Regions from separate parts of the Cupriavidus sp. UGS-1 genome, predicted to be linked through region 1. Evidence: predicted binding sites of a transcription regulator. Region 1 holds the regulator's gene; each other region holds the start of a gene.
The links. Region 1 encodes FNR, which switches genes on or off when oxygen is low (the NO sensors DNR and NnrR bind a similar motif). Its sites were predicted from a motif close to TTGATNNNNATCAA; they were not measured.
Positions count from the first base shown of each region.

Region 1 (3,178 bases):
GACCGGGATGCTTGCCGCATCGGGTCCGCGCGCTTCTCATCGGTGCATCGATTGCCGGTCCGTTCCGGCAGAAGATCGTCCGCCCGTCTCCCGAAATCGGTCGGCGGAAGGACCAGCGCGTCGCGCCGTCTCCCCTGTTGCGGCCGACACGCCCGGACAGCCGCGACCGTCCGGAATGCGAGACAACTTGGTCATGGCCTGGCGTGCAGCCTGTCGGGCCCCTCGCTGCCACGCCGCTGGCCGGTATTCTTGGCCGATGTCGACATCGGATGTTCTAGCCGGACAGTGCGGGGAGGGAGATGGGTATGGAAACCCATGAGTGCCGTGACAGACGCCTGGATCAAGCGCGACCGGGCGACCACGACACCTGCGCGAAAGCGGCCCGGTCGCCGTGGCTTCCCGCGATTGTATGGCATTCCCGCGCCGGCCTGCAACCGCGGCCTTCGCGGGCGGGCGGCGCCCGGCCTCACAGTGTCAGGCAGAAGCCGTGCGCGGCCAGCGTCTCGGGAAGCATCGCGGCCCGCGCAAGACCGGCCGCGCCGAACAGCGCGACCGCCGCGCCGATGCCGCGGCGGACCCATGGCCGGCGCGCCAGCACGCGCAGGCCCGCCGACAGGCTCGACAGCATCAGCAGATTGGGCAGCGTACCGACGCCGAAGGCCAGCATCACCAGCGCGCCCGACGCGGCGCTGCCGGCCAGCAAGGCCAGCGCGAGCGCGGCGTAGACCATGCCGCAGGGCACCAGCCCCCAGGCCAGTCCGGCGACGTAGCGGCGCAACAGGCGCCGGGCGCCGCGCGGGGCGGCGCCGGTTTCCTTGCGCGCGATGGCCCTTGCGCCCCAGCGCGCCCAGCGCGCGGCGAGCCGCCGCGCCACGGCATCGACGCCGGGGATCGTTCCAACCAGCCGCGCGGCACCCAACGTCCACAGCCCCGCCAGCAGCAGGCTCGCGCTGCCGGCCGCGAACAGCGCCCGCTGCACGGGCAGATACTGCGCCTTCCAGGCGGCCGCGCCGACCGCGCCCAGCAATGCGCCGAGCAAGGCGTAGGCGCTCAGGCGGCCGGCATGCAGCACCAGCAGTTCGCGCACCCACGCCGCGCGGCTGCGGTACAGCGCCACCGGCGCGGCCTGCCCGGCATCGTTGCCCTCGAGCACCAGCGCGATGCCGCCGCACATCGCCGCACAGTGGACGCCGCCCAACAGCGCCAGCAGAAACACGCTGGCCAGTACGCCGATCGCCATGTCAGGCTCCCCTCGCCGGCATGGAGCACGGTAGAATGGCCGCTTGCTTCACGCCCATCGCCCCCATCGCGCCGTCGATGGCAGTCCCTTCCCTTCGCGCGGATTCCAATTGCTGAACGCCATTCCCCTGAACGACCAATCGACCCGCTGCTCCACCTGCTCGCTGGGACAGCTGTGCCTGCCGGTCGGCATGTCGGCGCAGGACGTCGAGAAGATGGACACGCTGGTGCAGGAGCGCGTGCGCGTGCGCAAGGGCGAACCGCTGTATCGCCTCGGCGATCCGCTCGACGCGGTCTATGCGATCCGCTTCGGCACGCTGAAGACCCACGTGACGATGGAAGACGGCCGCGCGCAGATCACCGGCTTTCATCTGCCCGGCGAAGTGGTCGGCTTCGATGGGCTGACCGAGATGCGGCATGCGTCGGACGCGACCGCGCTCGAGGACACCGAGGTCTGCGTGGTGCGCTACGACGAGATCCAGACGCTGTCGGCCTCGCTGCCTTCGCTGCAGCACCAGTTCATGCGGCTGATGAGCCGGGAAATCACGCAGGACCAGATGATGCTGATCACGCTGGGCTCGATGCGCGCGGAGGAGCGGCTGGCGGGCTTCCTGATCAGCCTGTCCGAGCGCCTGTCGGCACGCGGCTATTCGCCGTCCGAGTTCGTGCTGCGGATGAGCCGCGAGGAAATCGGCAGCTATCTGGGCCTGAAGCTCGAGACCGTCAGCCGGCTGTTCTCGCGCTTCGCCGAGGCCGGCCTGATCCAGATCCGCCAGCGCCACGTGAAGCTGGTCGACATGGACGGCATCCGCCAGCTGCTGGGCAAGACCGCCTGCTGATCCCCGCGCGGCAGTCGCGGCAGTGACGCCCGCGGCAGCCGCTGCCAGCATTGCCATCGCCCTACTCCAGTTCGTCGGCCGCCGACATCGGCGACGACATCGGGGCCAGCATCGATGCCGGCAGCATGCACAGCGTCAGCGCGCTGGACAGCGCGCACACCGCCCACGCGACCGCGAAGCCGATCGTATAGATGGCGCCGTGCGACAGCTCGAGCGGCCGCCCGAAGACGCGCAGATCGCGCGGATCGATCAGCGAAAACACCAGCACGAAGGCCACGGCCGCGCCGACGAAGGCGGGCCACAGCACCCACATCAGCCAGCGCGCCTTCATGGCCGTGCCACCGATCGGGGATCGACCGCGTCGCGCGAGTCCTGCGTGGCAGCCGAAGCCGCCACCGCCGCCGGCGTCGCCGCCTGCCGGACCAGCAGCCCCTGACGCACCACGCCGTCGACGATCGGCCGGTCCGCGTGCCGCAGCGCGACCCAGATCGTCACCGCACAGCCGATCATCGCCAGCGCCGGGCCACTGATCAGCAGCCACGGCCACGGCTCCTTCCACCACGGTTTGCATTGGGACATGTCGATGCCTCGTTACGGTTGGTCGGGAACGAAAAAGCGGGTGGACTGCCGCACCTGCACGCGCTCGGCTCCGGGCCCGGCCCCAGGCGCTGCGGGCGAGCCGCTGACGACGATGTCGACCACATGGGTGCCCGACGCGGCCTGCTCCAGCGGCACGCGCAGCCGCAGCGGCAGCAGCCGGTTCGATGTAGGCGCCAGATGGCCGGCAGCGCGCTCGTATTCGACGGACAGCCCCGGCAGGCCAGGACTTTCCGCCGCGATGGCCACGTCCAGTTCGCCTTCGGTGGTATTGATCAGCTGCAGCCGGTAGACGTTCTCGATCCAGCGCCCTTCCACTTCGCGCGCCAGCGCCTGCCGGTCGCGGATGATGTCCACCTTCAGCGGCGTGCGCACCGCGACCGACCAGACGAAGCCGCCGGCCAGCGCCAGCCACAGCACCGCATACAGCACGATGCGCGGGCGTACCACGCGGCGGCGCGCATTGGCCGCGGACAGCGCGCGCCGCATCGCGTTCTCGGAGG
Region 1 is NZ_JAJQJF010000033.1:11,316-14,493, reverse strand. It holds gene LRR16_RS24255 (sulfite exporter TauE/SafE family protein) at 467-1,240, opposite strand; gene fnr (fumarate/nitrate reduction transcriptional regulator Fnr) at 1,431-2,078, shown strand; gene LRR16_RS24245 (hypothetical protein) at 2,140-2,409, opposite strand; gene LRR16_RS24240 (FixH family protein) at 2,406-2,657, opposite strand; gene ccoG (cytochrome c oxidase accessory protein CcoG) at 2,670-3,178, opposite strand, start outside.

Region 2 (3,178 bases), on a different contig from region 1:
CAATCGGCGGGACAGGTCGGCGTGGGCCGCACGCTGACCCTTGCGGCCGTCGTCGTCGACAGCAACGGCAGGGACGTCACCGCCCAGGGCAGCTACGCGTGGACCTCGTCCGATCCCGCGGTCGCCACGGTGACACCAAGCGCCAACGTCGCCGGCGCCGCGGTCGTGACCGGCATCGCCGCGGGTACCGTCACCGTGCAGGTCGCCGCGACCATCAACGGTGCCGACGGCAAGGCGATCGCGCTGCCGGTGCAGACCGCCACGATCACGGTCGCGGCCAGCCACAACTACAGCCTCGCGGTGTCGCATCCGCTACTGACCTTGGCCAATGGCGAAACGCGGCAGATCCGCGCCACGCTGCTCGATGGCGACGGCATCGATGTGTCCGCCGCCGTGCACGACTGGGCCTGGGCGAGTTCGGCTGCCGGCATCCAGCTGAGTGCAGATCGCGAGCGCGCGACGCTGCACGGCGTCAATCCGTCGACCAGCAGCACGGTCGAGGGCACGGTCACGATCGGCGTGACGGCGCCTAATGGCGCCGCGTTGGCCGCCCGAATCGCGGTCGTCGTGCTGAAGAACGGCAGCTACGGCTACACGCTCGAGCTGCTGCGCAACGGCACGCCGATCGATGCGATCTCGATCCTGAACGGCTATCCGGCAACGCTGTCGGCGCGCGTGATGCGCAGCGACGGCACCGATGCGACCGCGCAGTTCGACGGCCAATGGTCGTACGCGAGCACCTCGCCGTCGCTGTCGGTCGTACCAACCGCAAGCGGGCGCGGCTTCACGTTGAATACCAGCCGTCCCAATGGCGCCGATCCGCTGCAGAGCCTGTTGAAAATCACCGCCACCAGCAAACAGCTCGATGCCACGCCGAGCGCCGGCCTGACGGTGACCGAGCAGCCGACCTGGGCGCTGGTCTACGATGGCCCGCAGCCGCTGCGTATCGCGACGATGCCGCCGCTGCCGATTCCGGTCACCGCGACCGTCAGGCATCGCGGCACCGCGCTGACCTTCGTCGAATGCGAGGCATGGGACTGGCAACAGTCAGGCAATATCGCCGTGACCCCGGCCACGCATCCGGGCCAGGTCGGCGTGACGCCGCTGACCCCTGGCGAGTTCTCGCTGACCGCGAGCTGCAGCGTCAGGCAAAGCGGGCAGCGATTGTCGGTGACGATCAACGGCAGCGCGATCTGAACACGTCGTTCCCGTGCAAGCGGCCCCAGCGCTTTTCAAAGCCACTGGGTCCCCGCCTGCGCGGGGACGACGTTGAGGTGTTCGGATACGCAGCGTACCCATTTCTGCGTGACCGCAGTCCGCCGCTCAGAACCGGTATCCGAGGCCAACGCTGAACAGCCACGGGTCGAGCTTGACCTCCGACACCTTGGCGCCGGCCGCCTTCACATCGCTGGACAGCCACACCTTCTTGATGTCCGCATTCAGGAACCAGTTGCGCGTCAGCCGGTAGTCCATGCCGATCTGCAGCGCGGGCGCGATGCTCCAGCGGTCCAGCGACAGCGTATTGCCGGCGATATCGGCGTCCCAGATCCGCGTGAAGTTCAACCCCGCGCCGACATAGGGCCGCAACGTGGCGTGCGGGCGGAAGTGATACTGCAGCAGCAGCGTCGGCGGCAGATGCTTGAACGATCCGATCCGGTTGCCGTCGAGATAGACGTCCTGCTTCTGCGGAACGGTCAGCACCAGTTCCGCGGCGAGGTGCGGCGTGAAGAAGTAGGTGACATCCAGCTCGGGGATCCACTTGTTGTTGACGCCGATCCGGTCCGAGGCACCGGCGCCGCCGACGGGGTCGGACTTCTGTGCAAAGTCGAGATAGGTGCCGCGCAGGCGGACCATCCAGTTGCCTTCGGGTTCGGTGCCGGATGGGTGGGCGGCGGCATCTGCCGCGCCGGCGTGCAGCGGGGTAAAGGCCATCATCGCGGCCGCCACGGCGGCCATTGCCAATCGGGTACGAGGAGATTGCATCGGGCTCATGTTGTTATCGACAGGACTGGGAAAGACCCCATGCCGAGTGTGCCGTTGCCGGCCTCTGACCCGTTTGACCTAAAGCAAAGGTCCATGCCGTCGTTCCCGCGCAGGCGGGAACCCAGCGTCTTTGAAAGCCACTGGGTCCCCGCATACGCGGGGACGACAAAGTGCCGGGCAAGAAAAAAGCCGGCAAAGCCGGCTTCGTCGAACTGCGGTGCCTGAGGCAGGATCGCGCCTAGCCCTTGCCCTGCGGTTTGCGCACGATGCGGATCGGTTTCTCCTGCGCGGCGGGCGCGGAGTTGGTCGTATTGCTCGACGTATTGCTGTCGCAGCTGTTGCAGCCGCCGCTGTCGCAGCCGGTGGCGCAACCCGATGCCACCGCCTGCGGCGCCAGCCGTGCCACCAGCCGCGCGCGCCATCCGCGTGCTTGCGCGCCGCCGAGGCTTGCCGCCAGCGCCGCCTTGACGCGCTCGCGCGTGCGCGGCATGTAGCGCGCCGCCACCGACAGCGCGCACACCAGCACGATCAGCGGCACCAGCACGGATTCGACGACGTGATAGAGCGACATGATGGCTTCCGAATGCCTCAGCTGAACAGCAGCGCCACGCGGTAGGTCACGAATGCCGCCAGATAGCCCAGGCCCGCCAGATACAGCGTGGAGGCCGCCATTACCTTCCACGAGTTCGTTTCACGGCGGATCACGGCCAGCGTCGAGATGCACTGCGGGGCGAACACGAACCACGCCAGCAGCGCGAGCGCGGTGGCCAGCGACCATTGCGCGGCGATCATCGGCGCGAGCTGCGCGGCCACGGTGTCCTCGCTGCCCGACAGCGCGTAGACGGTCGCCAGCGCGCCGACCGCGACCTCGCGCGCGGCCAGGCCCGGCACCAGCGCGATACAGATCTGCCAGTTGAAGCCGACCGGCGCGAACACCTTCTCCAGCGCATGGCCGATCATGCCGGCGAAGCTGTAGTCGATCGGCGGCAGCGTCGCGCCTTCGGGCGGGGACGGGAAGGTCGCCAGGAACCACAGCAGCACGGTGAGCGTCAGGATCACCTTGCCGACGCGCGACAGGAAGATGCGGGCGCGTTCCCACAAGCCGATCAGCACATCGCGCGGATTCGGAATGCGGTAGGCCGGCAGCTCCATCAGCAGCGGATGCTCGGTGCGGTCGCGGCGGAAGAACTTCAGC
Region 2 is NZ_JAJQJF010000004.1:410,477-413,654, reverse strand. It holds gene LRR16_RS08445 (hypothetical protein) at 1-1,197, shown strand, start outside; gene LRR16_RS08440 (OmpW family protein) at 1,324-1,992, opposite strand; gene LRR16_RS08435 (DUF6587 family protein) at 2,222-2,554, opposite strand; gene LRR16_RS08430 (ferrous iron transporter B) at 2,572-3,178, opposite strand, start outside.
Region 2: the regulator FNR is predicted to act here: its motif matches at 2,057-2,070, upstream of LRR16_RS08440 (OmpW family protein).

Region 3 (3,178 bases), on a different contig from region 1:
GGCTGGCGGCCGCCTCCCCCCGCCGACCTTCGGCGGCCTGCAGCGCGACCGAATGCGCCCACGCGGCTTCGAACAGCGCGTGCAGGTCGGCGGGCGCGGCCTGGCCTGCCGGCGCCTGCGCACAGGCAATGCGCGTCAGCACGACGGCTGTCGCAATGAACAATATCTTCTGCATGAAACACCCCAACGCAACGAAAGCGGATCGACGATGCGACGGGGTGCCGCGCCGGTGCCGGCGCGGCGCAGACATGGAACGAACGCTTCCCCGCCGTCAGGCGGCGGCGTGAGGCGGACGTAAAGGCGGACTGCTGAAGGGACTGGGAATGGGCCCAGGAAGGAATGACGGCGTCAGGTAGCGCGGCGGCACCAGCGGTACCGAAAACGCGAGGCCGACGGTGCCGTACAGGCCGGACGCGAAATCGAAGTCCAGCTGATGCGATGCCGAGGCCGTCGAGTCGTCCTCGTGCATCGCACCGTCCTCGTCGTGATGGTGCGGCACATGCTCGGCATGCGCGACCATGTGCTCGAGCATGGCCTCGGAGGCGTGCGCGAACTGCCGGTCCACCGCGGCCATGGCCTGCAGCGGCAGCAACAGCATCAGGAGGATGGCAACGACGCGCGACATGGCCGGGATTCTACCGGAATCGTGGCCGGCGCCCTGGAATCGCGCCGGCGGCGCTGGCGGGATCACGGTGGCGAATCGTCGGCGGAAACGGCGGAAAGCAGCCGCGCCGCCGTCTCCTCGTCGAGATCGAGCCGGTACTTTGTCGCCAGGTAGCGCGCCAGATTGGCAATGCGAGATGGCGTCCTTCCCGCGGCTTCCAGCTGCGCACGGTAGGCCTCGACCTCGCAGGCCTGCCGATAGGCCTTTGACAGCAGATAGCGCGGCCCGTGGGTGAACGGCCGGCGCCAGAACTGGCGCACATGAACCAGCTCATGCGCGATCAGCCCGGCCGAAACGCCCGGCCGAAGCAGCACGATCGGGCCCAGACTGATGCCGTCGAAATGCCGTGGGACCAGCCAGCGGCTCTCGAGCAGCAGGCACCTGGGATTGCGCAACGCCTTCATCGCCAAAGGATCAGCCTTGCGGACCCGGCCCCGAGTCGTGATCCAGTGCATTGCGGATCAGGGCCCTGCCCTTCGGCGGCGCCGCCAGGTACGCCAGATACATCGAAGCGGCCAGCGCGAGCCCGGCCACGGCAAAGGCGATGAACGTCGTGCCGGCGATGCCAAGTTTTCCATCGGACATGGTGGTCTCCAGAGAGTCACTAAAGTGGTCGAACCGCAGCGGAATCCCTTGACGCCAAGCAAGCCCTGCGCCACCGCTGGAATGGCCGGACACGTGCGGTGCGCGCCGAACCGGCCGGTAAAGATTGCCCGCCCGCCCCCGGAAGGGCGCTTGGACCATGGCGTCCAGACGGCGCCCACCCGACGGCGCGATAATGGGCGCGCCATGCTGCCCAATACGACCACCATTCCTTCATTCGATTCCCCGATCGAACTGCTGATCGCCTGCCACGACAAGATCAGGCGTTTTGCCTCGCTGTGCGGCCGCCTGGCCGAGCACACCGCCCGGCATGGCGCGGACGACCAGGCGCGCACCGCGGCGGCCGGCATCGTACGGTACTTCACCGTTGCCGCGCCCTTGCACCATGACGATGAGGAACAGGACCTGTTCCCCGCCCTTCGCGCGCTCGGCGACGAGGCGCTGACGTCGGCGATGCGGGCCCTGGAGCACGACCACGACGCGCTCGACGCGCTGTGGGACCAGGCCCGGCCGTGGCTGGAGGCCGTGCAGCAGGGATCGGCCGGCGCGGCGCCGCAAGCGCTGGCGCAGTTCGCCGCCGCTTACCTGCGTCATGTCGAACGCGAGGAGCACGAAATCTTTCCCTTCGCGATCCGGCTGCCGGAGTCGACCTTGCAGGCGATCGGGCAACGGATGGCGCAGCGCCGCGGCGGTTAAGGACGCCCGGCCCTCAAACAGAAAACTTGCGGTACGCCCAGCAAGTATCTGCGGGTATACGCCTAACATCGTTAACTTGCGGTACGTACCGCTTGTAAATACACTGGCTCGCATGCCCAAGACACTTGCCACCCTCCCCGGCTCCCAGGCCGATTCGTCTGGAGCGGAAAGCCGCGCGCTGCCCGATGGCGCTGACGCGGTACCGATCAAACGGCCGCGCCGCACGCAGGCCGAGCGCGTCGCCGAGTCCGACCGCCGGCTGATGGCCGCGGCGACGCGGCTGATCGCGACCCGCGGCTACACGCACACGACGCTGGAAGCGACCGGCATCGAAGCCGGATATAGCCGCGGCCTGGTGCAGCACCGCTTCGGCACCAAGGACCGGTTGCTCGAAGAGCTGGTCAAGCATATTGCGAACGCCCACCGCGAACGCCTGCTGGCACGGATGCAGGGCTTGACCGGCCTGGACGCGATCTTCTGCGAGATCGATTGCTACCTCGAAGGCATGGACGATCCGTCCGAAAACTCTCGCGCCTTCTTCGTGCTGATGCTCGAGTCGATCGGCCCGGCCCCGCAGGTCCGACCGACCTTCGCCGCGATCAGCGCGCGCTGGCACCGTGCGATCACTCGCCATATCGAAGCCGGCCAGCGCACCGGGCAGATTCGCCCCGATATCGTCGCCTCGGAAGAAGCGCAGCTGTTGATCGCCACGGTGCGCGGACTGCGAATGCAGTCGATGCTCAATCCGACCACCAGCAATATCGCGGTTGCGATCCGGGCGCTGAAGGACAACCTGCGCGCGCGCCTGGTGCTCCCCGCAAAGCCTGCCGAAGCGCCCGAGTAGCCGGCGCGTTCCCCTTGCCGTTCCCACGCTGACTGCGCGCCGATCCATGATGCGACGCGGCCGGACCGCGCTCGCCCGTACAACAACAACAACACCAAGAAATACAGGAGACAAGGCCCATGTCACATCGCTGGTTCCAGGCTGGCACCGCGGCCGTTGCAGCGGCCTGTGCCGCCGTCTTCGCCGCCGCGGCCGCGCCCGCCCATGCCGCCGACTTTCCCGGCAAGCCGGTCCGGCTGGTGGTCGGCTTCCCGCCGGGCGGGGCGTCGGACATCGTCGCGCGTCTGCTGCAGCCCCATTTGCAGAAGGATCTCGGCCAGCCGGTCGTCATCGAGAACCGCCCCGGCGCCAACGGCAACATTGCCAACGAA
Region 3 is NZ_JAJQJF010000005.1:31,357-34,534, reverse strand. It holds gene LRR16_RS08710 (hypothetical protein) at 272-625, opposite strand; gene LRR16_RS08705 (hypothetical protein) at 688-1,059, opposite strand; gene LRR16_RS08700 (hypothetical protein) at 1,079-1,249, opposite strand; gene LRR16_RS08695 (hemerythrin domain-containing protein) at 1,454-1,963, shown strand; gene LRR16_RS08690 (TetR/AcrR family transcriptional regulator) at 2,076-2,807, shown strand; gene LRR16_RS08685 (tripartite tricarboxylate transporter substrate binding protein) at 2,927-3,178, shown strand, end outside.
Region 3: the regulator FNR is predicted to act here: its motif matches at 1,298-1,311, upstream of LRR16_RS08695 (hemerythrin domain-containing protein).

Region 4 (3,178 bases), on a different contig from region 1:
CCAGTTACCGGCCAGGTCCAGGAATGCCAAGACCTTGGCTGGATTCGCCATACCCGAAAGAATCAGGCCGATGCCGAAAACAACGCCAGCCAGAAGTGCAAAGAACCCAGGCATCGTTTCCTCTCAAGCGTCAAGCAGATGGCGGGCGACGAAGACGGTAACGAATCCGGACGCCATGAAGGTGAGAGTGGCCACCAGCGAGCGCGCCGAGAGGCGCGAGATGCCGCACACGCCGTGCCCGCTCGTGCATCCCGCCCCGTAACGCGCGCCTACCCCCACGAGCAGTCCTGCCACGGTCAGTGTGCCGAAGCCGGCGTCGATTCGCGGCATCGGCAGCTGCGCGAATACTCCGTACATGAGTGGAGCGCCCATGAGTCCGGCAATGAATGCCACGCGCCAGGCGACATCGCCGCGCACCGGCGTGAGCAGTCCGCCAAGCACGCCGCTGATGCCGGCGATCCGGCCATTTAGCAGAACGAACATGGCGGCGGCGATGCCGATGATTATGCCGCCCGCCAGCGAAGCCAATGGAGTGAAGGCACTCCAGTCGATCGTCATGGGGCTATTCCTTAGGACAGTACAGCGGAAACTGGATCCGGCTCCGACACAGCGGGGCTCGTGAGCAGCGGCTCAATTATTCAGCCGATTGCCGGGAAGCGAGGGACAGCTGGGGCTGGCGGCGCGGATGCCTCCGCTCCAAGGGCATAACCCGACCGCATCCGGTGAAGACCCGGTCGGGCCCTCTCATTCCTCTCGGCCATCAGAGCCATTCCGGCGTACGCCCCTAGTGTGCGTCGTTCGAAGTTGATACCGTGGCCGGCTCCGATTTGTCAGCACGCTGAGCCGGATGGCGAACCAGCAGGACCGGACGCGTCGAGCGATGGACCACACCCTGCGCCACGCTGCCCATCAGCAATCGCTGCATCCCCCTTCGACCATGCGTGCCCATGACAATCAGGTCCGCATTCCACTCTTGCGCCTCGAGCTCGATCGTCGCCGCCACCCTTCCGGGCGCCACCGAGGTTTTTCGCAGCTTCGTACAATGCTCTACACCGGCCCCCGCCAGCGACGCCGCGGCGTCCTGCAGAACCGCTTCCCCGTAAGTCAGCAACGCCTCGGTGACGCCGCCCGGATCGTATGGGCCTATGCCGTAGTAGATATCGGTACTGTCGACAACATACAAGGCCTGGACTATCGCGCCGCAGCTCTGCGCAAGACGGGCTGCCTGCATTACTGCCAATCGGGACAATTCGCTGCCATCCACCGCTACCAGAATTCGTTTGTACATGATCATGCCCCTTCGCCACTTGTAAATGCGCGTGAGACAAGCATATGAGCGCGCACCGTCCAGCTATTGATTTGCATCAAGCTCCCTGGCTTCTCTTGCCGCTATTGTCTGACCGGACCTTGCAGCGCCAATGCTGCCGGAGCAGGCCACCTGTGTCCGTGGCAGCCACACGACCCCAAGGAGACATCCATGCAGACAACGCTTGTACCGCAGCGACATCGAACCCGTGGCAGCACTGGACCATCGAACCGTCGCGTGTACGACCAGGAGGATATGTGCCGAGTGGAAACGCTCCAGGCGGCAGGGGAGCGTTTGCGAATCGTCATTGATCGCCCTTCCCTGCCGAGAGCGCTCGTCGTGATGCTGTACGCAGGCAAAGCCTCATCGCGCATCGCATCGGCGAACTACTTCTGCCGCAAGCTGTGGAAGCTGGGGTACGCAACTGCCTTGATCGACATTGCCCCTCACCGTCACCGGCACTCGGCCGACACTTTCCACAGACATACGGATCTCGTGCACCGCGTCGCCCGCGTCGCGGAATGGCTTGAATCCGAGGCGCCGTGCGGTCCGATACCTCTGGTATGTGTAGCAGCAGGCGAGCTGGCGTCAGAGGCGACGATGGCGGTGGCCGGTCATGCTACGTTCTGCGCCTTGGTGACCCTGCGCGGTCCGCGAGACCTGGCCAGGAGCGCGAATCAGGATGCCTGCCCTATTCCTGCGTTGGCTATTGTCGGAGGCAACAGCTCGGACACCACCGCGCCAAACCGTGGCGACGGGTCGGCTGACTGTCAGTGCAGCCGGTCGTCGCTGGTGCGAACACTGGGGGGAACCTTTGACCAGCCGGCTGAACTGTCCCAAGCTGTCTCACTCTGCACCGACTGGCTTGAGACTACTATCCCACGCCAAGCGCCGTCGTCTCGGTAACCGCCGGGTAACGGGCCCTCGTTGCCGCACAGGCTTCACAGCGTGGCATCGTCGCCAAACAAGCCATGTCGAATTGCATACCGAACCAACGCCGCCTCGTTTGGCAAGCCGAGCTTCTCCATCAGACGCATCTTGTACGTGCTGATCGTCTTCGCACTGACACACAGGCCGGCGGCGATCGCCGAGACCGTTTCTCCCAGAACCAGTCTTCGGAACACCTCCATCTCGCGATCCGATAGAGAGAGATGGGGCAATTGCTCCGTCCCGCCCTGAAGCCCGGTGGCAAGCTTTTCCCCGATCGCCTGGCTGACGTAGGTGCCACCGGATGCGACCTTGCCGGTTGCGGCGACCAATTCCGTGGCGGCGCTTTCCTTGGTGAGATAGCCGGACGCGCCGGCTCGGAAAGCCCTGCGCACGTACTCTTCCTCGGCATGCATCGTCAGCACCAGTATCCGCAGCCCAGGAAACTCCGTCCGAATCTGCTTAATCAGCTCCAGCCCACTGCGCCCTGGCATGGACAGATCGAGCACGATCACATCGCTGCGGTGTTGCCGCAGCTGGCTGCACACCTGCGTCCCATCTTCGGCTTCCGCCACGACCTCGAAACCACCGGCCCGTTCAAGAATGTGCCGGACGCCGTCTCGTACGACGGCATGGTCGTCCGCGATGAAGACCTTGATCATTGTTTCCCCCCGCTCGGGATCACGTCCGACTGCGGGAAACGAACAGCCAGTCGGAAGCCGCCGCCCGGTCGATACTCCATTGTTGCAGCGCCGCCTAGCAGGCGCGCGCGCTCGCGCACCCCTACGAGCCCCATCGATCTTCCTTCGGTAGATGGCGCCGTGCGGCCGTCCCAGCCGATACCGTTGTCCTGCACCACCAGCTCGTATTGCCCGTCGACGAGTTCAAAGCGGATCTCCACATCCGATGCGCGCGAATGCCGTACCACGTTGTTCAGTGCCTCCT
Region 4 is NZ_JAJQJF010000003.1:343,838-347,015, reverse strand. It holds gene LRR16_RS06425 (YeeE/YedE family protein) at 1-114, opposite strand, end outside; gene LRR16_RS06420 (YeeE/YedE family protein) at 124-558, opposite strand; gene LRR16_RS06415 (universal stress protein) at 785-1,288, opposite strand; gene LRR16_RS06410 (response regulator transcription factor) at 2,248-2,895, opposite strand; gene LRR16_RS06405 (PAS domain-containing sensor histidine kinase) at 2,892-3,178, opposite strand, start outside.
Region 4: the regulator FNR is predicted to act here: its motif matches at 1,355-1,368, upstream of LRR16_RS06415 (universal stress protein).